Marichromatium purpuratum 984: one gene and its partner. The protein of the gene in region 1 interacts with the protein of each later gene in a pairwise test. Links are inferred from orthologs where the notes say so. Each region holds a gene or a part of one and is shown in the gene's direction. Other genes may lie near its edges.

The links.
Region 2: the proteins of lpdA (region 1) and uvrD interact in binary tests that used the Escherichia coli proteins (3 or more experiments, as listed by UniProt). The link is inferred for Marichromatium purpuratum 984 from one-to-one orthologs.

What each region holds. Positions count from the first base shown.
Region 1 is NZ_CP007031.1:1,420,264-1,437,062, reverse strand. The notes cover bases 5,227-8,095. They hold lpdA (dihydrolipoyl dehydrogenase), read left to right. Parts: upstream 5,227-5,749; coding sequence 5,750-7,441; downstream 7,442-8,095. Other genes in these bases: MARPU_RS16585 (hypothetical protein), read right to left, coding at 7,679-8,095; aceF (dihydrolipoyllysine-residue acetyltransferase), read left to right, coding at 5,227-5,635. Outside these bases: MARPU_RS06475 (GAF domain-containing protein), read right to left, coding at 1-378; MARPU_RS16590 (biliverdin-producing heme oxygenase), read left to right, coding at 472-1,131; aceE (pyruvate dehydrogenase (acetyl-transferring), homodimeric type), read left to right, coding at 1,259-3,913; more of aceF, read left to right, coding at 3,944-5,226; more of MARPU_RS16585, read right to left, coding at 8,096-9,031; ppsA (phosphoenolpyruvate synthase), read left to right, coding at 9,398-11,773; MARPU_RS06440 (AI-2E family transporter), read right to left, coding at 11,855-13,012; MARPU_RS06435 (NAD(P)(+) transhydrogenase (Re/Si-specific) subunit beta), read right to left, coding at 13,313-14,716; MARPU_RS06430 (proton-translocating transhydrogenase family protein), read right to left, coding at 14,730-15,026; MARPU_RS06425 (Re/Si-specific NAD(P)(+) transhydrogenase subunit alpha), read right to left, coding at 15,071-16,165; posphoenolpyruvate synthetase regulatory kinase/phosphorylase PpsR, read right to left, coding at 16,395-16,799. UniProt on the Escherichia coli protein: Lipoamide dehydrogenase is a component of the glycine cleavage system as well as of the alpha-ketoacid dehydrogenase complexes.
Region 2 is NZ_CP007031.1:20,727-26,936, reverse strand. What follows is about bases 2,521-5,456. They hold uvrD (DNA helicase II), read left to right. Parts: upstream 2,521-2,863; coding sequence 2,864-5,050; downstream 5,051-5,456. Other genes in these bases: MARPU_RS00090 (UDP-glucuronic acid decarboxylase family protein), read left to right, coding at 5,083-5,456. In the rest of the region: MARPU_RS00105 (FAD-dependent oxidoreductase), read left to right, coding at 1-1,170; hemE (uroporphyrinogen decarboxylase), read right to left, coding at 1,274-2,338; more of MARPU_RS00090, read left to right, coding at 5,457-6,042. UniProt on the Escherichia coli protein: A helicase with DNA-dependent ATPase activity. Unwinds DNA duplexes with 3'-5' polarity. Translocates on single-stranded DNA with 3'-5' polarity. Initiates unwinding more efficiently from a nicked substrate than double-stranded DNA.

The sequences.
Region 1 (16,799 bases):
CGCGAGCGCCGGCTCGAACTCCAGCAGCCAAGTCTCGGCGCTGCAAGAGAGCAAGGCATCGAGCGCGCCCCGTGGCCCGCGACAGAGGTCTGGATAGAGGCGCTTGTCGCTGCTCGGGCGCAGCCACGCCTCGTCGTCGGTCTCGGCGGGAGACTCGGACGGTGGCGGAAAGTCGGGGAGCAGCGTGGTCAATGGCCGACCGAGCACCGCTTGCGGCTTCTCGCCGAGCCAGTCCGCCAGATTGGCGCTAGCGAAACGGATCCGCGCATCGCCGGGACGACCGCCCAGCAACGCCCCGCAGGGCTGGATCGACTGCGCACGCTGCAGCTGCTCGCGCTCGCACTCGGCGATGAACCCCTGTGTCGCCAGCTCACTCATCTCTCCGACCCTCTCGACCGATCATGTCCAGCCATCGACGCGCAGGGCCAATGCTACACTGCTTGTGCCCTCATGGAGCAGGAGCGCGCCGCAATGAGCCAAGCCCCACGACCGATATCGTCGCCTCCCGCCGCCAGTCTGGCGGCAGCCCTGCGTCAGGCCACCGCCGCCGCGCACCGCACCATTGAGGCGCTGCCGCTGTCCAGACGCCTCCTCGCCCCGGACCTGACCCTGGACGAGTACCACGACTATCTCGATCGTCTGACACGACTCCACCAGGTCCTCGAACCCCATCTCACGACGATCGTGCCGAGCGCGCTGCGACAACGCCTCGGGGTCCGTCCGCGACTCGCGGCACTGCGCGACGATCTTGCCCGCCTCGGCGCCAAACCCGCCGCCTCGCACCACATCGCACCCGCACGACTGTGTGCCGAACAACGGCCCGACTGCGGTGTCGGGGCATTCTATGTCCTCGAGGGTTCGACACTCGGCGGACACCTCATCGCTCGCCGTCTGCGCGCGCGCTTCGGCGCACACTTCACCGCCACCGGTGCACTCGACCCGTACGGCACCGAAGTCGGGGCGCACTGGCGAGCGTTCACCCTCGCGCTCGACGCACTCGAACACGAGGGTCGGGTCGCCCGCTCGCTGGTACTGCATGGCGCCATGACCACTTTCGGCGACATCGAGCGCACGCTATCCCTCGCGACCCTTGATATGGGGCGAGCACGGGCGCAGGCAAGGAAGGGATAAGACAGAACAATCGATCAGCGATCATTAATATTAAGAAAATGGATCTTTAGTATTTAATTTTCACAAAAGGTCAGTATACTGCGACCCTGCTCGTGCGATTGCATTGGACCTTCTTCCGGGAACCGTCATGACCAAGCAGCCCGATATCGACCCCCAGGAAACCCAGGAATGGCTCGACGCGCTCGATGCCGTGTTCGAGAACGAAGGGGTCGACCGCGCCCACTTCCTGCTCGAGCGGCTGATCGACAAGGCGCGCCGCTCCGGGGCCTACCAGCCCTACAGCGCCAACACCGCCTATCTCAACACCATCCCCGTCCACCAGGAGCAACGCTTCCCCGGCGACTTGGCGATGGAGCGACGCATCCGTTCCTTCGTGCGCTGGAACGCGATGGCGATGGTGATCCAGGCCAACCGGCTGTCGACCGAACTCGGTGGCCACATCGCCAGCTTCGCCTCCTCGGCCACCCTGCTCGATGTCGCCTACAACCACTTCCTGCGCGCGCGCGGCGAGCAGCACGGCGGTGACCTGGTGTTCCTGCAGGGACACTCGGCCCCGGGCATCTATGCCCGCGCCTATCTGGAGGGACGGATCAGCGAGGAACAGCTCTACAACTTCCGCCAGGAGGTCGACGGCAACGGCCTACCCTCCTACCCCCACCCCTGGCTGATGCCCGAGTTCTGGCAGTTCCCCACCGTATCGATGGGGCTGGGTCCGCTGATGGCCATCTACCAGGCGCGCTTCATGCGCTATCTCGACCATCGAGGACTGATCGACAGCGCCGATCGCAGGGTCTGGGCCTTCCTCGGCGACGGCGAGATGGACGAACCCGAGTCGCTCGGCGCGATCTCGCTGGCCGCGCGCGAGCGCCTCGACAACCTGGTGTTCGTGGTCAACTGCAACCTGCAGCGCCTCGACGGCCCGGTGCGCGGCAACGCCAAGATCATCCAGGAACTGGAGGCGGTGTTCCGTGGCGCCGGGTGGAACGTCATCAAGGTGGTCTGGGGGCGTTACTGGGACCCGTTGTTCGCCCGCGACAAGCAGGGCCTGCTGCTCAAGCGCATGGAAGAATGCGTCGACGGCGACTATCAGGCCTACAAGGCCAAGGGTGGCGCCTATACCCGCGAGCACTTCTTCGGCAAGTACCCGGAGCTGCGCGAACTGGTCGCCAACATGACCGACGAGGACATCTGGCGGCTCAATCGCGGCGGACACGACCCGATCAAGGTCTACAACGCCTATCTCGCCGCGACCACGGCGAACGGCAAGCCCACCGTGATCCTCGCCAAGACGGTCAAGGGCTACGGCATGGGCGTGGCCGGCGAGGGCATGAACATCACCCACTCGCAGAAGAAGATGGGCGAGGTCGCGCTCAAGGCCTTCCGCGACCGCTTCAACATCCCCATCTCCGACGACCAGATCGGCGCCGCACCCTTCTACAAACCCGCCGACGACAGCCCTGAGATGGCCTATCTGCGCGAGCGCGAGGCCGAGCGCGGCGGCCACCTGCCGGCGCGCAAGGTCGAGGCGCCGGCGCTCGAGATCCCGCCGCTGGCGCGCTTCGAGTCGCTGCTGCAGGGCAGTGGCGAGAAGGAGATGTCGACCACCATGGCCTTCGTGCGGCTGCTCAACCTGATCATCCGCGACCCCGGGATCGGCCGCTACGTCGTCCCCATCGTCCCCGACGAGGCGCGCACCTTCGGCATGGAGGGGATGTTCCGCCAGCTCGGCATCTACTCCTCGCAGGGGCAGCTCTACGAGCCGGTCGACGCCGATCAGGTGATGTTCTACCGCGAGGACAAGCAGGGGCAGATCCTCCAGGAGGGGATCAACGAGGCCGGCGCCATGTCCTCCTGGATCGCCGCGGCCACGGCCTACGCCAACCACGGCCAGAGCATGATCCCCTTCTACATCTACTACTCGATGTTCGGCTTCCAGCGCATCGGCGATCTGGCCTGGGCCGCCGGCGACATGCGCGCGCGCGGCTTCCTCATCGGCGGCACCGCCGGGCGCACCACCCTCGCCGGCGAGGGGCTGCAGCACCAGGACGGTCACAGCCCGGTGCTCGCCGCCACCCTCCCCAACTGCATCACCTACGACCCCGCCTACGCCTACGAGCTGGCGGTGATCGTGCAGGACGGCATGCGGCGGATGTACCAGGCGCAGGAGGACCGCTTCTACTACATCACCGCGATGAACGAGAACTACGTCCAGCCGCCGATGCCCGAGGGCGCCGAGACCGGCATCCTCAAGGGGCTGCATCGCGTCCATGTCGCCGAGCAGGGCGCGCACCGCGTGCAGTTGCTCGGCGCCGGCGCCATCCTCCGCGAGACCCTCGCCGCCGCCGAGCTGCTGGCGCGCGACTTCGACATCGCCGCCGACGTGTGGAGCGTGACCAGCTTCAACGAACTGCGCCGCGACGGCATCGACGCCGAGCGCTGGAACCGACTCCACCCCGAGCAGCCCCCGCGCACCAGCTATGTCGAGACCCAGCTCGCCGCCACCGAGGGACCGGTGATCGCCGCCACCGACTATATCCGCGCCTATGCCGAGCAGATCCGCCCGCACGTCCCGCGCGCCTATGTCACCCTCGGCACCGACGGCTTCGGGCGCAGCGATACCCGCAGCCAGCTGCGCCGCTTCTTCGAGGTCAATCGCCACTATGTCGTGCTGGCCGCGCTCAAGGCCCTCGCCGACGCCGGCACCCTCCCGGCGGCGCGGGTCAGCGAGGCGATCGAGCGCTATCGCATCGACCCGGAGAAGCCCAACCCGACGACGGTCTGAGACCGCCCGTACAGCATTGGAGGACATCGAGTGGCCACCGTCGAAGACATCCTGCTACCCGACATCGGGGACTTCACCGACGTCGAGATCATCGAGATCCTGGTCGCCCCCGGCGACCGCATCGAGGCGGAGCAATCCATCCTCACCCTGGAGAGCGACAAGGCGACGATCGAGATCCCGGCGCCACGCGCCGGGGTGGTCGAGCGCGTCGAGGTCGCCGTCGGCGATCGGGTGAGCATGGGCGCCCCGTTGCTCAGCATCCGCCCGACCGACACCCCGGCGCAGACACCCAGTGCCGCGCCGCAGCCTGCGCGCGAGGCGGCACCACCGCCCGCGCCCGCGCCGGAAACTGTGCCAGCGACACGAGAGCCGACCACGAGCACGCCCCTCACCGCGACGGCGACCGAAGACACCGCGGTGCTGCTGCCCGACATCGGCGACTTCTCCGAGATCCCGGTGATCGAAGTGCTGGTCGCGCCCGGCGACCGCGTCGAGGCGGAGCAATCCATCCTCACCCTGGAGAGCGACAAGGCGACCATGGAGATCCCCGCCCCCGCCGCTGGGGTGGTCAGCGAGCTGGCGGTCGTCGTCGGCGATACCCTCAACACCGGCGACCTGATCCTGATGCTGCGCGCCGATGCCCCCGCCGAGACCGACGCGCCCGCGACGCCCGAGCCGACGCGGCCGAACACCGACAACACGCCACCAGCCGCGCCCACCACCGCGCCGCAGCCGGGCGAGACGGCGCCGCGCAAGGCCCCGGTGCTGCCACGCCCGGAGGACGTCGCCGCAATCGCCCGAGGGCGCAAGGCCCACGCCAGCCCGGCGGTACGGCGCTTTGCCCGCGAACTCGGCGTCGATCTCGACGTGGTCAAGGGCTCTGGCCCCAAGGGGCGTGTGCTCAAGGATGACGTACGCGCCTTCGTCAAGCGCAGCCTCACCACCGTCGAGCCGTCCAGTCACTCCGCCGCCTCGCCGGCGACGACCGCCACGACGCCAGCGCCGACGATCGACCACGGCCGATTCGGCCCCGTCGAGCGGGTCGAACTCGGACGCATCCGCAGGATCAGCGCGCGCCACCTGCACCAGAGCTGGACCGGCATCCCCCATGTCACCCAGTTCGACGAGGCCGACATCACCGAACTCGAGGCCTTCCGCGCCGCCCACAAGACCGACCCCGACGACGCCTCGGTCAGGCTCACCCTGATCCCCTTCCTGCTCAAGGCGGTGGCCACCGCGCTGACCCGGATGCCGCTGCTCAAGGCCTCGCTCGATGCCGACGGCGAGCATCTCATCCACAAGCACTACACCCATATCGGCGTGGCTGTCGACACCCCCAACGGGCTGATGGTGCCGGTGGTGCGCGACGTCGATCGCAAGGGGCTGCGCACCCTCGCCGGCGAGCTGGCCGATCTCGGCGCACGCGCCCACACCCAACGCCTGCGCCCCGACGAGATGCAGGGCGGCTGCTTCACCATCTCCAGCCTCGGCGGCATCGGCGGCACCGCCTTCACCCCCATCGTCAACGCCCCGGAGGTGGCCATCCTCGGCGTCTCCCGCGCCGCCACCCGGCCGGTGTGGGACGGCGAGCGCTTCGTCCCCCGCCTGCTGCTGCCGCTCTCGCTCTCCTACGACCACCGGGTGGTCGACGGCGCCGATGCGGCCCGCTTCACCACCCTGCTCGGCGGGCTGCTCGGCGACATCCGCGAGTTGCTGCTGTGACCCCCTGATCCTCGGGGTCAGCCTTCGCCTGGCCCCCGGGATCGTATAGGATGAGGCGCCGAACCCGACCACCCATAGAGCGCCCATCGCGGCCCATCGAGAAGCAAGCACACTATGAGCGACACCATCAAGGTCACGGTCCCGGACATCGGGGATTTCAAGGACGTGGAGGTCATCGAGGTCCTGGTCGCCCCTGGCGACACGGTGCAGCAGGAGACCTCGCTGATCACCCTGGAGAGCGAGAAGGCCACCATGGAGATCCCCGCCCCCGCCGCCGGACGTGTCCAGGAGATCCATCTTGGCGTCGGTGACCGGGTCTCGCAGGGCGCCACCATCCTGACCCTGGCGCCGCTGGCGGCAGGCTCGGAGTCGGCTCCAGACACTACCACGGACCCCGCTGAACAGGTCACCGAGGTGGTGGTGCTGGGCGCCGGCCCCGGCGGCTACAGCGCCGCCTTCCGCGCCGCCGACCTGGGCAAGCGCGTCACCCTGATCGAGCGTCACGCAACCCTCGGCGGGGTCTGTCTCAACGTCGGCTGCATCCCCTCCAAGGCGCTGCTGCACACCGCCGCGATCATCGACGAGGCCAAGGAACTCGGCGCCATGGGCGTGACCTTCGCCGCCCCCGAGATCGATCTCGACAAGATGCGCGCCGGCAAGGACAAGGTGGTGGCCAAGCTCACCAGCGGACTGGCCGGCATGGCCAAGCAGCGCGGCGTCGAGGTCATCCAGGGCACGGGCCGGTTCAGCGGCCCCAACCGCATCGTCGTCGACACCGCCGAGGGCGAGCGGCGCGTGCGCTTCGATCACTGCATCATCGCCTGCGGCTCCTCGCCGATGACCATTCCCGGCTTCCCGCACGACGACCCGCGGGTGATGGACTCGACCGACGCGCTCGAGATCCGCGACATCCCCGAGCGCATGCTGATCGTCGGCGGCGGCATCATCGGGCTGGAGATGGCCACCGTCTACGCCGCGCTCGGCGCCGAGATCGACGTGGTCGAGCTGCAGTCGCAGCTGATGCCGGGGTGCGACGCCGATCTCGTGCGCAGCTTCGAGAAGGTCGCCAAGAAGCGCTATCGCAAGCTGATGCTCGAGACCAAGGTCGCGGCGATGACCGCCGCCGATGACGGCATCCAGGTCCGCTTCGAGGGCAAGCACGACGGCGAGGAGACCTACGACAAGGTGCTGGTCGCCGTCGGTCGCCGCCCCAATGGCGCGCTGATCGACGCCGAGACGGCGGGCGTCGAGGTCGACCGGCACGGCTTCATCAAGGTCGACCAGCACATGCGCACCAATGTGCCGCACATCCATGCCATCGGCGACGTGGTCGGCGGCCCGATGCTCGCCCACAAGGCCACCCACGAGGCCAAGGTCGCCGCCGAGGTGATCGCCGGCCAGCCGGCGCTGTTCGACCCGCTCACCATCCCTTCGGTGGCCTATACCGATCCCGAAGTCGCCTGGATGGGACTGACCGAGACCAAGGCCAAGGCCGAGGGTATCGCCTACGAGAAGGGCGTCTTCCCCTGGGCGGCGAGCGGCCGCGCGCTCGGCATCCATCGCACCGAGGGCATGACCAAGCTGCTGTTCGACCCCGAGACCAAGCGCATCCTCGGCGCCGGGATCGTCGGTCCCAACGCCGGTGAACTGATCGGCGAGGCGGTGCTCGCGCTCGAGATGGGCGCCGACATGGAGGACATCGCCCTCACCATCCACCCCCACCCGACGCTCAACGAAACCATCGGGCTGGCCGCCGAGATGGCGCACGGCTCGATCACCGATCTGCTGCCACCAAAGAAACGCTGAGCGAACATCGCCGACTCGTGGCGCACGCGCGTCACGAGTCATCGAGCCCGCGCGATAAGATCAGCGCGCGACTTTCGAGGGCCGAACGCGCGAACTGGGCAGCGATCCCGAAGACAAGGAACCAGAGTCGAGTCAAGAAGGGACGGCAGAAAGACACAGGGCCAAGGATCGAGGATCCTCGGCCCTGACAGGTCCGATGAGTCCGGAGCCCGAATCGCTCCAGACCCCACCAGACGATCAGTGCTGGTCGAAGTGGAGCCAGCTGGGCAGGATACCGAACGAGCGGCGAGCCGGTGCAGCAGGCGCAGCCTCTTCGGCAGCGGCCTCCTCGACCACGGCCTCTTCGGCAGCGGCCTCCTCGACCACGGCCTCTTCAGCAGCGACGTCCTCGGCCACGACCTCTTCGGCAGCGACTTCCTCAGTCACGGCCTCTTCGGCGACGGCCTCTTCGGCAGCGGCCTCTTCAGCGACGGCTTCCTCGGTCACGGCCTCTTCGGCAGCAGCCTCTTCAGCGACGGCTTCCTCGGTCACGGCCTCTTCGGCAGCAGCCTCTTCAGCGACGGCTTCCTCGGTCACGGCCTCTTCGGCAGCGGCCTCTTCAGCGACGGCTTCCTCGGCCACGACCTCTTCGGCAGCGACGTCCTCGGCCACGACCTCTTCGGCAGCGGCTTCCTCGGTCACGGCCTCTTCGGCGACGGCTTCCTCGGTCACGGCCTCTTCGGCGACGGCTTCCTGGGTCGCAGCCTGCGTCGGAGCGGCAGCACCGACACCATGCACCCAGGACGGGAAGATACCGGTCGATGCCGGCTCGACAGCCTCGGCCTCGGGCGCAACCTCTTCCACGACCTCCTCGACCACCACCTCAGGCTCAGCCTTGAAGAGCGGGGTCATGTGACGCATCCAGGGCGGGGTCGGCGCAGAGGTCAGGCGCGGTTTTGCAGGCGCTGCAGGAACAGCCTCCTCGGCGACGACGGCATCGGCCTCGGGTGCGGCCTCCTCGGCAACGGCTGCATCGGCCTCGGGTGCGGCCTCTTCGGCGACGGCTGCATCGGCCTCGGGCGCTGCCTCTTCGGCGACGGCTGCATCGGCCTCGGGTGCGGCCTCCTCGGCGACGGCTGCATCGGCCTCGGGTGCGGCCTCCTCGGCAACGGCTGCATCGGCCTCGGGCGCGGCCTCCTCGGCGACGGCTGCATCGGCCTCGGGCGCGGTCTCCTCGGCGACGGCTGCATCGGCCTCGGGCGCGGTCTCCTCGGCAACGGCTGCATCGGCCTCGGTGGCCTCGGCAACCGTGGTGTCGGTCTCACCCTCGGCGACAACGGTCTCGGCCTCGGGCGCGGCCTCTTCGGCGGCCACCGGCTCGGGCTCGGCGACCACGGCCGGTGCCGGCGGCGGGGTCAGCGAAACGGAACCGATCGGTGCGAGATTGTCGACGATCTGAGCCCGCGCGGGAGCGACCATCCGCGCGTCTTGGTTCTGCAGGACGGCAGCGTAGATACCACCACACACGATGGCGACGCCGACCCCCCAGACGAGCAACTTGCCGATATCAAACGACTCCACGGCTTCTGGCGTGTTCGCGCTCTCGTTCATCAAACTGATCCTCTAATCTAGCGTGCAGGATGTCATGGACGACAAAATGCGATGTCTACTTGCAACAGCTTGCCTAGGCTGCCTGAATAGACGCAATGGTTCAAGGGATAATGCCCTGCCCCACGGCCGGAGAAATCAGCGGGTACGCACCCCAAAGATTCAAAAAAACAATCCTTAATATTGCGCGAGCCGAAAGACGTTCGGCTCGACGATACGTTATATTCCTATGATTACCCATGGATGTCGTCCGACCCGGCCCGTAGCGCCTACGGACTGGCCCGGCGGGTCGAACGACGGCCCCGCGAACCAAGCCCCGGCCCCCGCTGCCGCAGGGCAACAGTCCCCAAGATCCGGAGAAAGAACACAATGACCGACTACGTCCGCTGGCTGAGCGACCTCGGGATGGCAGATGTGCCCATCGTCGGCGGCAAGAACGCGTCCCTGGGCGAGATGATCCAGAACCTGACCGATGTCGGTGTCCAGGTGCCGGGCGGATTCGCCACCACGGCAGATGCCTATCGCGAGTTCCTCGCCAAGGACGGGCTGGACGCACGCATCCGCGAGGCGCTCGACGCGCTCGACGTCGACGATGTCGCCGCCCTCGCCGAGGTCGGCCCGCGCATCCGCGGCTGGGTGATGGAGCAGCCCTTCCCAGAGGGGCTGGAGTCGGCCATCGACGCCGCCTACGCCAAACTGGTCGACGAAGCCGGCAGCGACGCGGTGTCCTGGGCGGTGCGTTCCTCGGCCACCGCCGAGGACCTGCCCGATGCCTCCTTTGCCGGACAGCAGGAGACCTTCCTCAACGTCCAGGGCCTCGACAGCATCAAGCACCGGATCAAGGAGGTGTTCGCCTCCCTGTTCAACGACCGCGCCATCTCCTACCGCGTCCACCAGGGCTTCGAGCACCACAACGTCGCGCTCTCGGCCGGCATCCAGCGTATGGTGCGCAGTGACCTCGCCGCCTCCGGCGTGATGTTCACCCTCGACACTGAGTCGGGCTTCCGCGACGCGGTCTTCGTCACCGCCAGCTATGGTCTCGGCGAGATGGTGGTGCAGGGCGCGGTCAACCCCGACGAGTTCTACGTCCACAAGCCGACGCTCGAGGCCGGTCGCCCGGCGATCCTGCGTCGCAGCGTCGGCGACAAGGCCGTGCGCATGGTCTACAGCGACGCCGGCAGCGACCAGCTGGTGCGCACCGAGCCGGTGCCCGAGGCCGACCAGCAGCGCTTCAGCATCAGCGATGCCGAGGTCGAGGCGCTGGCCAAGCAGGCGCTGCTGATCGAGCGCCACTACGGCCGCCCGATGGACATCGAGTGGGCGAAGGACGGCATCGACGGCCGTCTCTACGTCGTCCAGGCCCGTCCCGAGACGGTGCAGAGCCGCTCGGGCAACGTCATCGAGCGCTACACCCTGCAAGAGAAGGGCGAGGTGCTCACCACCGGACGCAGCATCGGCAACCGCATCGGCGCGGGTGCCGCCAAGATCGTCAACAGCATCGCCGACATGCACCGCGTCGAGCCCGGCGACGTGCTCATCACCGACATGACCGACCCCGACTGGGAGCCGGTGATGAAGCGTGCTGCGGCCATCGTCACCAACCGTGGCGGGCGCACCTGCCACGCCGCCATCATCGCCCGCGAGCTGGGCGTCCCGGCGGTAGTCGGCTGCAACAACGCCACCGAGGTGGTCAAGGACGGCCAGGCGGTGACCGTCAGCTGCGCCGAGGGCGACACCGGCTTCATCTACGACGGCAAGCTCGACTTCGAGCACAAGCGCATCGAACTCTCGGCGATGCCCGAAATCCCGGTCAAGATCATGATGAACGTCGGCAACCCCGACCGGGCCTTCGCCTTCTCCGCCACCCCCAACGCGGGTATCGGTCTGGCGCGGCTCGAGTTCATCATCAACAACATGATCGGCATCCACCCCAAGGCGCTGCTCGAGTACGACCAGCTGCCCGAGGAGCTGCGCGCCCAGATCGCCCCACGCATCGCCGCCTACGACAGCCCGCGTGAGTTCTACGTCGCCAAGCTCGCCGAGGGCATCTCCACCCTCGCCGCGGCCTTCGCCCCGCACTCGGTGATCGTGCGCATGTCGGACTTCAAGTCCAACGAATACGCCAACCTGATCGCCGGTCCGCGCTACGAGCCCGAGGAAGAGAACCCGATGATCGGTTTCCGTGGCGCCGGGCGCTACGTCGCCGATCACTTCCGCGAGTGCTTCGAGATGGAGTGCGAGGCGCTCAAGCGGGTGCGTGACGACATGGGTCTGACCAATGTCGAGATCATGATCCCGTTCGTGCGTACCCTCGGTCAGGCCAAGGCCGTCAGCGAAGCGCTCGCCGCCCAGGGCCTGGAGCGCGGCAAGAACGGGCTGCGTCTGATCATGATGTGCGAGCTGCCCTCCAACGCGGTGCTGGCCGACGAGTTCCTCGAGTACTTCGACGGCTTCTCGATCGGCTCCAACGACATGACTCAGCTCACCCTGGGACTCGATCGCGACTCCGGTCTGGTCGCCGACTACTTCGACGAGCGCGACCCGGCGGTGAAGAAGATGCTCGCCATGTCGATCGCCGCCTGCCGCGACAAGGGCAAGTACGTCGGCATCTGCGGCCAGGGCCCGTCGGACCACAAGGACTTCGCCGACTGGCTGCTCAAGCAGGGGATCAGCAGCATCTCGCTCAATCCCGACACCGTGATCGACACCTGGCTCTACCTGGCCGAGCAGGCCAAGACCCTCTGAGGTCGCCCCCGCACCGGCGCCGCGACGCCGGTCGCAACGAACCCCGGACCGCCACGGCGGCCGGGGTTTTTTCGTGCTCGCTCAGCGCCCTCCGGCGTCCTCCTGATCGCCACCCGCCGCATCCGGCACGCGCACGGGATCGGTCGACGGCTCCTCGATCAGGTCGATGCCCTCCAGCACCTCCTCGACATCGGGGAGCACCTCGGCGAACTCGACCCCGTACATCTCCCACACCGAGATGAACAGCGAGGCCACCACCGGGCCGATGAAGATCCCCGCCAGCCCGAACATGAAGATGCCGCCGAGGGTGCCGAAGAAGATCATCAGCTCGTGCATCTTGGTGTCCTTACCGACCAGCACCGGGCGCAGCAGGTTGTCGAGCGAGCCGACCACCAGGCCGCAGAACAGCCCCAGCGACACCCCGGTCACCACTTCGCCCTGCACCACCAGGATCGCCACCGCCGGCAACCACACCAGCGCCGCACCGACGTTGGGGATCACCGACAGCACCGCCATCACCGTGCCCCAGAACACCGCGTTGTCGATGCCGGCGACGGCAAAGGCGATGCCCGCGAGCGTCCCCTGCAACAAGCCGATCAGCAGCGAGCCCTTGAGCGTGGCGCGGGTCACCGAGGTGAACTTCTCCAGCATCAGGCGCTCATCGCTGGTCTTGAGCGGCAGATAGTAGAGGATGCGCTCGATCAGCTTGGGCCCGTCCATCTGCAGGAAGTACATGCTGTAGAGCAGCACGAAGGTCATGAAGACGAAGTTCGCCGTCCCCAGCGTCACCCCCGAGACCCACTCCACCAACAACTTGCTGAACGCCGTGGTCGCGGTGCCGAGCAGACCGAGAATCTGCTCCTCATAGACCATCAGTTGATCGTAGAAGGGCAGGCGATGCAGATGCGCGGTGAGCACGCCGGGGTCCTGCAGCGAGCCCTTGAACCACTCGCCGATGGCGTGGCTGACATCGAGCGCCTGCGCCAGCAGCACCCAGAACAGCACCCCGAGCGGGATCAGTACCACCACCGCCATGATCAACAGGGTCGTCATCGAGGCCAGATGACGCCGCCCGGAGAAGCGCGCCTGCAATCCCAGGAACAGCGGCCTGGCCAGCGCGCTGAACAGCCCGGCGAGGAACAGTGCCATCAGAAAGGGCTGGATCATCGTCAGGAACAGCGCCGAGATCCCCAGCACCAACAACAGCACCACGGTCTTGTTGACGTAATCTTGATTCATCTTCGCTCTCGTCTCGCAGTCGCCGCGCCAGGGCGTGCGACATCGAAGGGGGCGGGATCAACAGGATACGTGCCCTACCCGACCACGCACCCCGCCCCGTGAGCGCACAGCATAGCCGCTCGGAGTTAACGGATGCAGTCGAGGAGGTCCGCTCGGGGCGCCCGAGACGGACAAGACCGGAGCGGAGAGACACCAACACCTCGGTCGTCGAGCAGTGAGACGCGCCTGACGACAGGTCGATCCGAGCGTCCGAGCAGGGCACCCGACCCCGCACGGGATCCGGGCAGCCCTGCCGGGGGCTCAGTGCCCGCCGCCCTTGAGCGCGGCGTTGATCGCCTCGATGGTGTCCTTGGCGTCGCCGAAGATCAGCGAGGTGTTGTCCTGGTAGAAGAGCAGGTTGTCGACGCCGGAGTAGCCGGGGCGCATCGAGCGCTTGAGGAAGTAGACCTGGCGCGCGCGACCGGCCTCGAGGATCGGCATGCCGTAGATCGGGCTGGCGGCGTCCTCGCGCGCGGCGGGGTTGACCACGTCGTTGGCGCCGACCACCAGCACCACGTCGGTGCTGGGGAAGTCGGGGTTGATCTCGTCCATCTCCTGGACGTGGTCGTAGGGGATGTCCGCTTCGGCGAGCAGCACGTTCATGTGCCCCGGCATCCGCCCGGCGACCGGGTGGATGGCGAAGCGCACCTCCACCCCGCGCTCCTCGAGCTGCTGCATCAGCTCCTTGAGCGCGTGCTGGGCCTGGGCGACGGCCATGCCGTAGCCGGGCACCACGATCACCCGCGCGGCGTCCTCCATCCAGTAGACGGCGTCCTCGACCGCCGCCGACTTGACCCCGCGCTCGGCGGCCTGGGCGCCGGCGCTCTCGCCGCCGCCACTGCCGCTGCTGCCGAAACCGCCGAAGACGACGTTGAGGATCGAGCGGTTCATCGCCCGACACATGATGAAGGAGAGGATGGCGCCGGAGCAGCCGACCAGCGCGCCGACGATGATCAGCAGGTTGTTGTGCAGGGTGAAGCCGGTGGCCGCCGCCGCCCAGCCGGAGTAGCTGTTGAGCATCGAGATGATCACCGGCATGTCGGCGCCGCCGATGGGGATGATCAGGGTGAGACCGAGCAACAGCGCGAGCAGGGTCATCAGCACCAGCGAGAGCAGACTGCCGGTGAGCGCGAAGTGCACCGCCAGCGCCACCGTCGCCAGCGCGATCAGGGCGTTGAGCAGGTGCTGCCCGGCGAAGCGCACCGGGGCGCCGCCGATCAGCCCCTGAAGCTTGCCGAAGGCGATCACCGAGCCGGTGAAGGTGATCGCGCCGATCACCACCCCGGCCGAGATCTCGCTCATCAGCAGGGCGTCGAGCCCGCCGCTGGCGCGGCGCTCGAGGAAGGTGCCGATGCCGACCAGCACTGCGGCCATGCCGACGAAGCTGTGCAGCGCCGCGACCAACTGCGGCATCGCGGTCATCTGGATACGCACCGCGACCACCGCGCCGATCACCGCACCGATGGCGATACCGGCGATGATGAAGCCGTAGGACTGCACCTGAGCGCCGAGCAGGGTGGCGGCGATGGCGATCACCATGCCGAGCATGGCGTAGAGGTTGCCGCGTCGCGCGGTGGCCGGGTGGGTCAGCCCCTTGAGCCCGAGGATGAAGAGGACGGCCGCGGCGAGATAGGCCAGCGCCTGATGATTGACTGAAAGCTCCATCGAAATGCCGTCCCTATCGCTTCTTCTTGAACATGGAGAGCATGCGGTGCGTCACCAGGAAGCCGCCGAAGACGTTGATCGAGGCGAGCAGCACCGCAAGGAAACCGAGCAACTGGGTCAGCAGCCCGGCCTCGGGGTCACCGGCGACCAGCAGCGCGCCGATCAGCACGATGCCGGAGATGGCGTTGGTGAGCGCCACCAGCGGGGTGTGCAGCGAGGGGGTCACGCCCCACACCACCCAGTAGCCGATGAAGCAGGCGAGGATGAAGACATAGAGCGCGATGATGGTGGGATCGAGCAACTCGGGCATGAGTCTCTCCGTTGGCAATGGGTGGACGGATGGCGGGCGCGCGCTCAGTCGGCGCGCGCCACCATCGCGGCGGTGATCTCGTCGTCCGCCGGGGCCCTGAGCTGGGGTCCGGACGCCCCGGTCTCGATCATCAGCTCGAGCAGGTTGGCGAGGTTGCGCGCGTAGAAGGCGCTGGCGTCGGCGGCGAGCAGTGCCGGGTAGTTGGTCAGCCCGACCAGGGTGACGCCGTGACGCTCGACGACCTCGTCGGCGACGGTGAGCGGGCAGTTGCCGCCGCTGGCGGCGGCCAGGTCGACGATCACCGAACCGGGGCGCATGCGCTCGACCACCGCCTCCGGGATCAGCACCGGGGCCTGGCGGCAGGGGATCTGCGCGGTGGTGATGATCACCTGGGCGCGCGCCAGCTCGTCGGCGAGCGCGGCCTGCTGGCGGGCCTTGGCCTCGTCGGAGAGTTCGCGGGCATAGCCGCCCTCGCCGGCACCGCTCTCGCCGAGATCGAGTTCGATCGGGCGCGCACCGAGCGAGCGGATCTGTTCGTGGGTCTCGGGGCGCACGTCATAGGCGTGGACATCGGCGCCGAGCCGCCGTGCGGTGGCGATCGCCTGCAGCCCCGCGACCCCGGCACCGAGCACCACCACCCGCGCCGGCTTGGCCGAACCGGCCGAGGTCATCATCATCGGGAAGAAGCGCCCGTAGCGGCTCGCCGCCTCCAGGGTGGCGCGATAGCCGGCGATGCTGCTCTGCGAGGAGAGCGCGTCCATCGACTGCGCGCGCGAGGTGCGCGGCATCCGCTCCAGCGGGAAGAGCAGCAGCTCGCGCGCCTGCATCGCCGCCAGCAGCGCGTCCTCGCCGCAACTCTCCAGAAAACCGAGATAACGCGCGCCGCGGCGCATCAACTCGACCTCATCGGGCTCGGGGCGGCGCACCTTGAGTACCAGGTCGGCGTCGTAGACCGTCTCGCGCGCGCCCAGGCTCGCGCCGGCCTCGGCGTAGTCCGCATCGGGATAGCCGGCGCGCACACCGGCGCCCTCCTCAACCCAAACCTCCAGGCCCTTGGTCACCAGCTTGCGCACCACCTCCGGGGTCGAGGCCACACGGGCCTCGCCGGGACGGCGCTCCAGGGGAATGCCTATCTTCATTCGCGTCTGTCCCTTCTCGTCCTCGTCTCGACACTTGCATGGTCGTGCCTGCAAGTCATTATCAGGACCGCCCAACCAGGTCGCAACCGCACCGGGCAGCCGGCACGCGCGTCTCGACAAGGGCGGTCGAAACCCTGTTCGGGTCAGGGCTTAATCGGCAATTTAAAATATCTTTAAATGCTTATTCAATACCCGAACGGGATCGGGCGGGCGTGGCCCGCCCACGCGCTCAGCGTACCCGCAGCGCCAGCGGTCGCTCCTGGTTCTCCTTGAAGCTCTTGATGATCTGCGCCGAGACCTCTTCGATCGACTGGCTGGTGGTGTTGATCACCGGCACCTGGAGACGGCGGAAGATCTGCTGCGCCTGACGCAGGTCCTGCTGGCACTTCGACAGCGAGGCATAGGGGCTGCCGGGGCGACGCTCCTCGCGGATCAGCTGCAGGCGCTGGGGGTCGATGATCAGCGCGAACAGCTTGTCGCGACAGTCCCACACCTGCTTGGGCACGTCGCCGTGCTCGAAGTCCTCCTCGGTGATCGGGTAGTTGGCCGCGCGCAGTCCGTAGTGCATCGCTAGATAGAGACAGATCGGGGTCTTGCCCGAGCGCGAGACGCCGAGCAGCACCACGTCGGCGCG
Region 2 (6,210 bases), 1.4 Mb from region 1 along the record:
GTGATCAACTACGCCACCAAGCTGCCCGCCGAGGAGCGCGACCGTATCATCCAGCGCATGCCCAAGATGGTGCTCGGTGTCGGCGCCGAGGAGTGTCGCTATATCCGCGAGCGCCACGCCCGGTTCAAGGGACTATTCCCACGCATGGAGTTGCTCGAGCGCGAGGCGATCGCCGAACTCGAGCCCAATGTGGCACGGGTCGAAGGCCGGTGGCGCGCCGAGGAGATCGTCGCCACGGGAACCGCCGACGAGTACTGCGCGGTCGACTTCCAGGCACTGGCACAGTCCTTCTCCGATGCTTGCGCACGTCTCGACCGCAACAGCGGCAAGCAGATCACCCAGCTGTTTTCGACCAAGGTCGAGTCGATCCGCAAGGAGGGCGGGGACTATGTGCTGCGCACCAACCGCGGCCTGCTACAGGCGCGCGCGGTGGTGGTCTGCGCCGGGGGGCACTCGCTGCTGATGGCCCAGGAGATGGGGCTGGGACTGGAGTATTCCTGTTTGCCGGTAGCCGGCTCCTTCTACTTCGCCCCCGAAGCACTCAACGGCAAGGTCTACACCGTCCAGAACCCCAATCTGCCCTTCGCCGCGGTGCACGGCGACCACGACGTCAAGGAGCGCGGCAAGACCCGCTTCGGCCCCACCGCACTGATGCTGCCGATGCTCGAGCGCTACAACCGATCGAGCATCCGCGAGTTCTTCAAGGTGCAGCGCTTCGATCATGATGTGGCGGCAGTCGTGTGGGACCTGATGAAGGTGCCCGATATCCGCAACTATGTGCTGCGCAACTTCCTCTACGAGGTGCCCTGGCTCAACCGTCAGCTGTTCGTGCGCGAGATCCGCAAGATCGTCCCCGCGCTCCAGGCCTCAGAGATCAGCTATGCCGAGGGCTTCGGCGGGATCCGCCCACAGCTCATCGACAAGCGCGCACGCAAGCTGCGCATGGGCGAGGCCAAGATCAGCGACGGCGGCGGCATCATCTTCAACATGACCCCGTCCCCCGGCGGCACCAGCTGTCTCGGTGCTGGCGAGGGCGACATGCGCGCCATCGCCGAGTATCTCGGCGCCCGCATCGACGAGCGTGCCTTCGAGCAGGAGCTGCTGATGGGGCACGAGGACACCCGCGATCACGAGGATCCGGCCACCGAGGCGCTGGCCACGGCGGTCTGATCCCGCAACCGATCGCGGAAAAACGGGCCCGACCACGCTGAGGCGTGGTCGGGCCCGTTCATGTCAGCCGGATGACGCCGTCCGAAGACGGCGTGACAGCGACTCAGGCGTGGTAGGGACGGCTCAGCTCGTGCACCGCCTCGATCATCGCGCCGGCATTCTCGGGATTGACGTCCGGGGTGATGCCGTGGCCGAGGTTGAAGACGTGGCCGGGACCCTTGCCATAGCTCTCCAGCACCCGCGCGACCTCCTCGCGGATCCGCTCGGGCGAGGCGTAGAGGGTGCAGGGGTCGAGATTGCCCTGGAGGGCGACGCGATCGCCGACCATGCGCCGCGCATCGGCCAGATCGGTGGTCCAGTCGACGCCGAGGGCGTCGCAGCCGGTGTCGGCCATGTCGGCGAGCCACTGACCGCCGTTCTTGGTGAACAGGATCACCGGGACGCGGCGGCCCTCGGCCTCGCGGGTCAGGCCGTCCATCACCCGCTTCATGTAAGCCAGCGAGAACTCGCGGTAGTGGGCCGGGGCCAGGGCACCGCCCCAGGTGTCGAAGATCATCGCCGCCTGGGCGCCACGAGCGATCTGGGCGTTGAGGTAGGAGGTCACCGAGTCGGCGACCTTGGTCAGCAGACGGTGCAGCAGGTCGGGACGGTCGAACATCATCGCCTTGGTGTGGGAGAAGTTCTTCGCGCTACCGCCCTCGACCATGTAGGTGGCCAGGGTCCAGGGACTGCCGGAGAAGCCGATCAGCGGCACGCGACCGTCGAGTTCGCGACGGATCACCGACACCGCGTCCATGACGTACTTCAGCTCACCCTCGGGATCGGGGATCGGCAGACGGTCGATATCGGCCTCGGTGCGCACCGGACGCTCGAAGTTCGGGCCCTCGCCCTCGGCGAAGTAGAGCCCCAGGCCCATCGCGTCGGGCACGGTGAGGATATCCGAGAACAGGATCGCTGCATCCAGCGGGAAGCGGTCGAGCGGCTGGAGGGTGACCTCGCAGGCCAGTTCCGGGCTTCTGCACAGGTCCATGAAACTGCCCGCCTTGGCGCGGGTGGCACGGTACTCGGGGAGATAGCGGCCAGCCTGGCGCATCATCCAAACCGGCGTGTAATCAACGGGTTCGCGCATCAAGGCGCGCAGGAAGGTGTCATTCTTCAGTTGGGTCATGAAGCAGTGCCCGGGCAGTTTGATGTGTTAAGAACGCAGGTTTTGCAGGGCTATTCTACTACGGGTTAACGGCCAAACGCCCGACGAGAAAGAGCACATCCCATAGCGACTGCGTGCGCCCCTCTCCCGCTCGTCCTGGATCTCCAGAGAAATCGCTAAAGCACTGAAAAGAAAGGGAACCTTGATAAGCTGTGCGCAACCCTGTGGATAAGTGGATGGATAAACTGGTGGACAAAATCGGGGCCTGATTCAGTCACAAGTTATCCACAGGATATCTTCAGCTTCATCCACTCGATCCGGCCTCTCAAGCGCATGATATATATAAAAAAAAAAGAGTTATCCGGATATCCACAGGGATCAATAATAACTACAGACTTTAAATATCTATATATTTATTTTGATTAGATTCGCGCGAAACGGCGGGGCCGAGCAGATCCAGCATACCCCAGATCAAGATATCCGCGGATGGAAAATGTCAGCAAGATCCTCGTCTTCCGTCACCCCTCCCTGGGGTAGAATCCCCCGATGAATGCTTCAGCCCTCCTCGACTCGCTCAACCCCGCCCAGCGTGAGGCCGTCTCAGCCCCTCCGGGTAACCTCCTGATCCTCGCAGGCGCCGGCTCGGGCAAGACCCGCGTGCTGGTCCACCGCATCGCCTGGCTGCTCCAGGTCGAGCAGGTGCCGCCCTGGGGGATCCTTGCCGTCACCTTCACCAACAAGGCCGCCCGCGAGATGCGTGGACGCATCGAGACCATGTTCGCGCAGCCAGTCGGTGGGATGTGGGTCGGGACCTTCCACGGCCTGGCCCATCGCTTGCTGCGCGCGCACTGGCAGGAGGCGGGGCTGCCGCAGCACTTCCAGATCCTCGACGCCGATGATCAGCTGCGCATGATCAAGCGCATCGTCAAGGACCTCGGTCTCGACGAGACCCGCTGGGCACCGCGCCAGATCCAGTCCTTCATCAACAAGCACAAGGATGAGGGGCTGAGACCGACACATCTCGACTTCTCTGGTGACTTCTTCGGCGAGCGGATGCTCACTGTCTATCGCGAATACGAGCAATTGCGTCAACGTGGTGGTCTGCTCGATTTCGCCGATCTGCTGCTGTGCGCCCATGAGCTGTTGCGTGATCGTGCCGACCTGCTCGAGCATTATCAGCGCCGTTTCCGTCATATCCTGGTCGATGAATTCCAGGATACCAATGCCATCCAATACGCCTGGCTGCGTCTGCTCGCCGGTGGCGAGGACAAGTTGTTCGCGGTCGGTGACGATGATCAGTCGATCTATGGCTGGCGTGGTGCTCGGGTGGAGAACATCCGTTCCTTTCAGCGCGATTATCCGGAGACCCGGGTCATTCGTCTGGAGCAGAACTATCGCTCCACCGCCACCATTCTCGCCGGCGCCAATGCGCTGATCGCCAACAACCCCTCGCGACTGGGCAAGAAGCTGTGGACCGAGGGTGAATCCGGCGCGCCGATCCGTCGCTATGGTGCATTCAACGAGGTCGATGAGGCCCGCTTCGTCGTCGAGCGTATTCGTCGTCATGCCGAGACGCCGGGTGGCCGTCACGATCAATGCGCCATCCTCTATCGCACCACCGCGCAATCTCGCCTATTCGAGGAGGCCCTGATGCGTGCCGCCGTCCCCTATCGGGTCTATGGCGGGCAGCGCTTCTTCGAGCGCGCAGAGATTCGTGACGCCCTCGCCTATCTACGCCTGATCGCCAACCAGGACGATGACGCGGCCTTCGAGCGGGTGGTCAATACGCCCTCGAGGGGGATCGGACTGCGTACCCTCGATCAGTTGCGCGATCACGCCCGGGGGCACGGGTTGTCGCTGTGGCGCGCCGGCGCACAGCTGATCGCCGAGCAGGGGCTGGGTGGCCGGGCGGCGAATGCGCTGGGCGCCTTCATGGCCTTCATCGAGCAGCAGCGCGCCCGCAGCGCCACCCAACTGCTGCCCGATCTGACCGCCGCGCTGATCGACGAGGCGGGGCTGCCGGCGCACTACGAGAAGCAGAAGGACGGCAAGGGACGCGACCGCATCGAGAACCTCCAGCAGCTGGTCGAGACCGCTGCGCGCTTCGCCCATGAACTCGAGGCGCCGGATGGCGAGGTACTCGGCGCCTTCCTCGCCCATGCCGCGCTCGAGGCCGGCGAGACCCAGGCCGATGCCGAGACCGATGCGGTACAGCTGATGACGCTGCACAGCGCCAAGGGGCTGGAGTTTCCGGTGGTCTTCCTGGTCGGACTCGAGGAGGGCTTGTTCCCGCACGCCATGTCCGCCGACGATCCGGACCGGCTCGAGGAGGAGCGCAGGCTCTGCTATGTCGGCATGACCCGGGCGATGGCCGAGCTCTATCTGACCCATGCCGAGAGTCGGCGGCTCTATGGGCGTCAGGATCTGCCGCCGCCATCGCGCTTTCTGCGCGAGATCCCGGAGCGGCTGATCGAGGACGTGCGCGCTCGCGCCGCGCCCCCCAGACCGTCGCCTGCGTTCAGGCCCTCGCCACCACCCGTTGCCCGTCCTGCCGCGGCGCGTGAGACCGGCGGTTTTCAGGTCGGACAGCGGGTCCGCCACGCCAAGTTCGGCGAGGGCGTGGTACTCGATGGCGAGGGACGGGGCGCCCAGGCGCGTATCCAGGTCAAGTTCCAGGGCAGTGCCGGTACCAAGTGGCTGGTGCTCGCCTATGCCAAACTGGAGGCGGCATAGCCTTGTCGCCGGTGGCCGACCCGGGAGGGGGTATGAAGACACTCAACAAACGCGTGCTGGTCACCGGCGGCGCCGGTTTTCTGGGGAGTCATCTCTGTGAGCGTCTGCTCGAGCAAGGTTGCGATGTCCTCTGTGTCGATAATTTCTATACCGCGACCAAGGACAACATCCGCCATCTGCTCGGTCATCCGCACTTCGAGCTGATGCGTCATGATGTCACCTTTCCGCTCTATGTCGAGGTCGATGAGATCTATAACCTCGCCTGTCCGGCCTCGCCGATCCATTATCAATCAGACCCGGTACAGACCACCAAGACCAGCGTCCATGGCGCAATCAATATGCTGGGTCTTGCCAAGCGGACCGGGGCGCGGATCTTTCAGGCCTCGACCAGTGAGGTCTATGGTGATCCCGAGGTCCATCCCCAGGACGAGGGCTATTGGGGACGCGTCAACCCAATCGGCCCACGCGCCTGCTATGACGAGGGCAAGCGCTGTGCCGAGACCCTGTTCTTCGATTATCACCGTCAGCACGGACTGCGGGTCAAGGTGGCGCGTATCTTCAATACCTATGGCCCGCGGATGCACCCTGACGATGGACGGGTGGTCTCCAACTTCATCATTCAGGCATTGCGCAATGAGCCCATCACCCTCTATGGCGATGGCAGTCAGTCGCGCGCCTTCTGTTATGTCGATGACATGATCGAGGGTATCGTGAAGTTGATGGAGAGTCCGGATCAGGTCACGGGGCCGATCAACCTCGGCAATCCGGTCGAGTTCAGCATGCGTGAACTGGCCGAGTGTGTGCGTGAGCTGACCGGCTCGAATGCGCCCTTGATCGAGCGCCCGCTGCCCGTCGACGACCCGCGCCAGCGCCGTCCGGACATCAGCCTGGCGCGCGAGCTGCTCTCCTGGGAGCCTCGGGTCCAGCTCGTCGAGGGATTGCGGCGAACGGTGGAGTATTTCGAGGCGCTGCTGCGTCGAGGGCTGGCCTGAGCCGACCCACGAACCGGTTCGTGAAGACTTTATCGTTCAATGGTTTATTTGTTTTCGTTTCGGTTGTCGAGGCGTTAACCTGAGACAGGCATGCGCCTTGCGCGGAGGTGGCGGTCGTCGTCCGACGGGGATGTCGGTCAGCGTTTCGCCCAGTGCTGTGCTATGGTT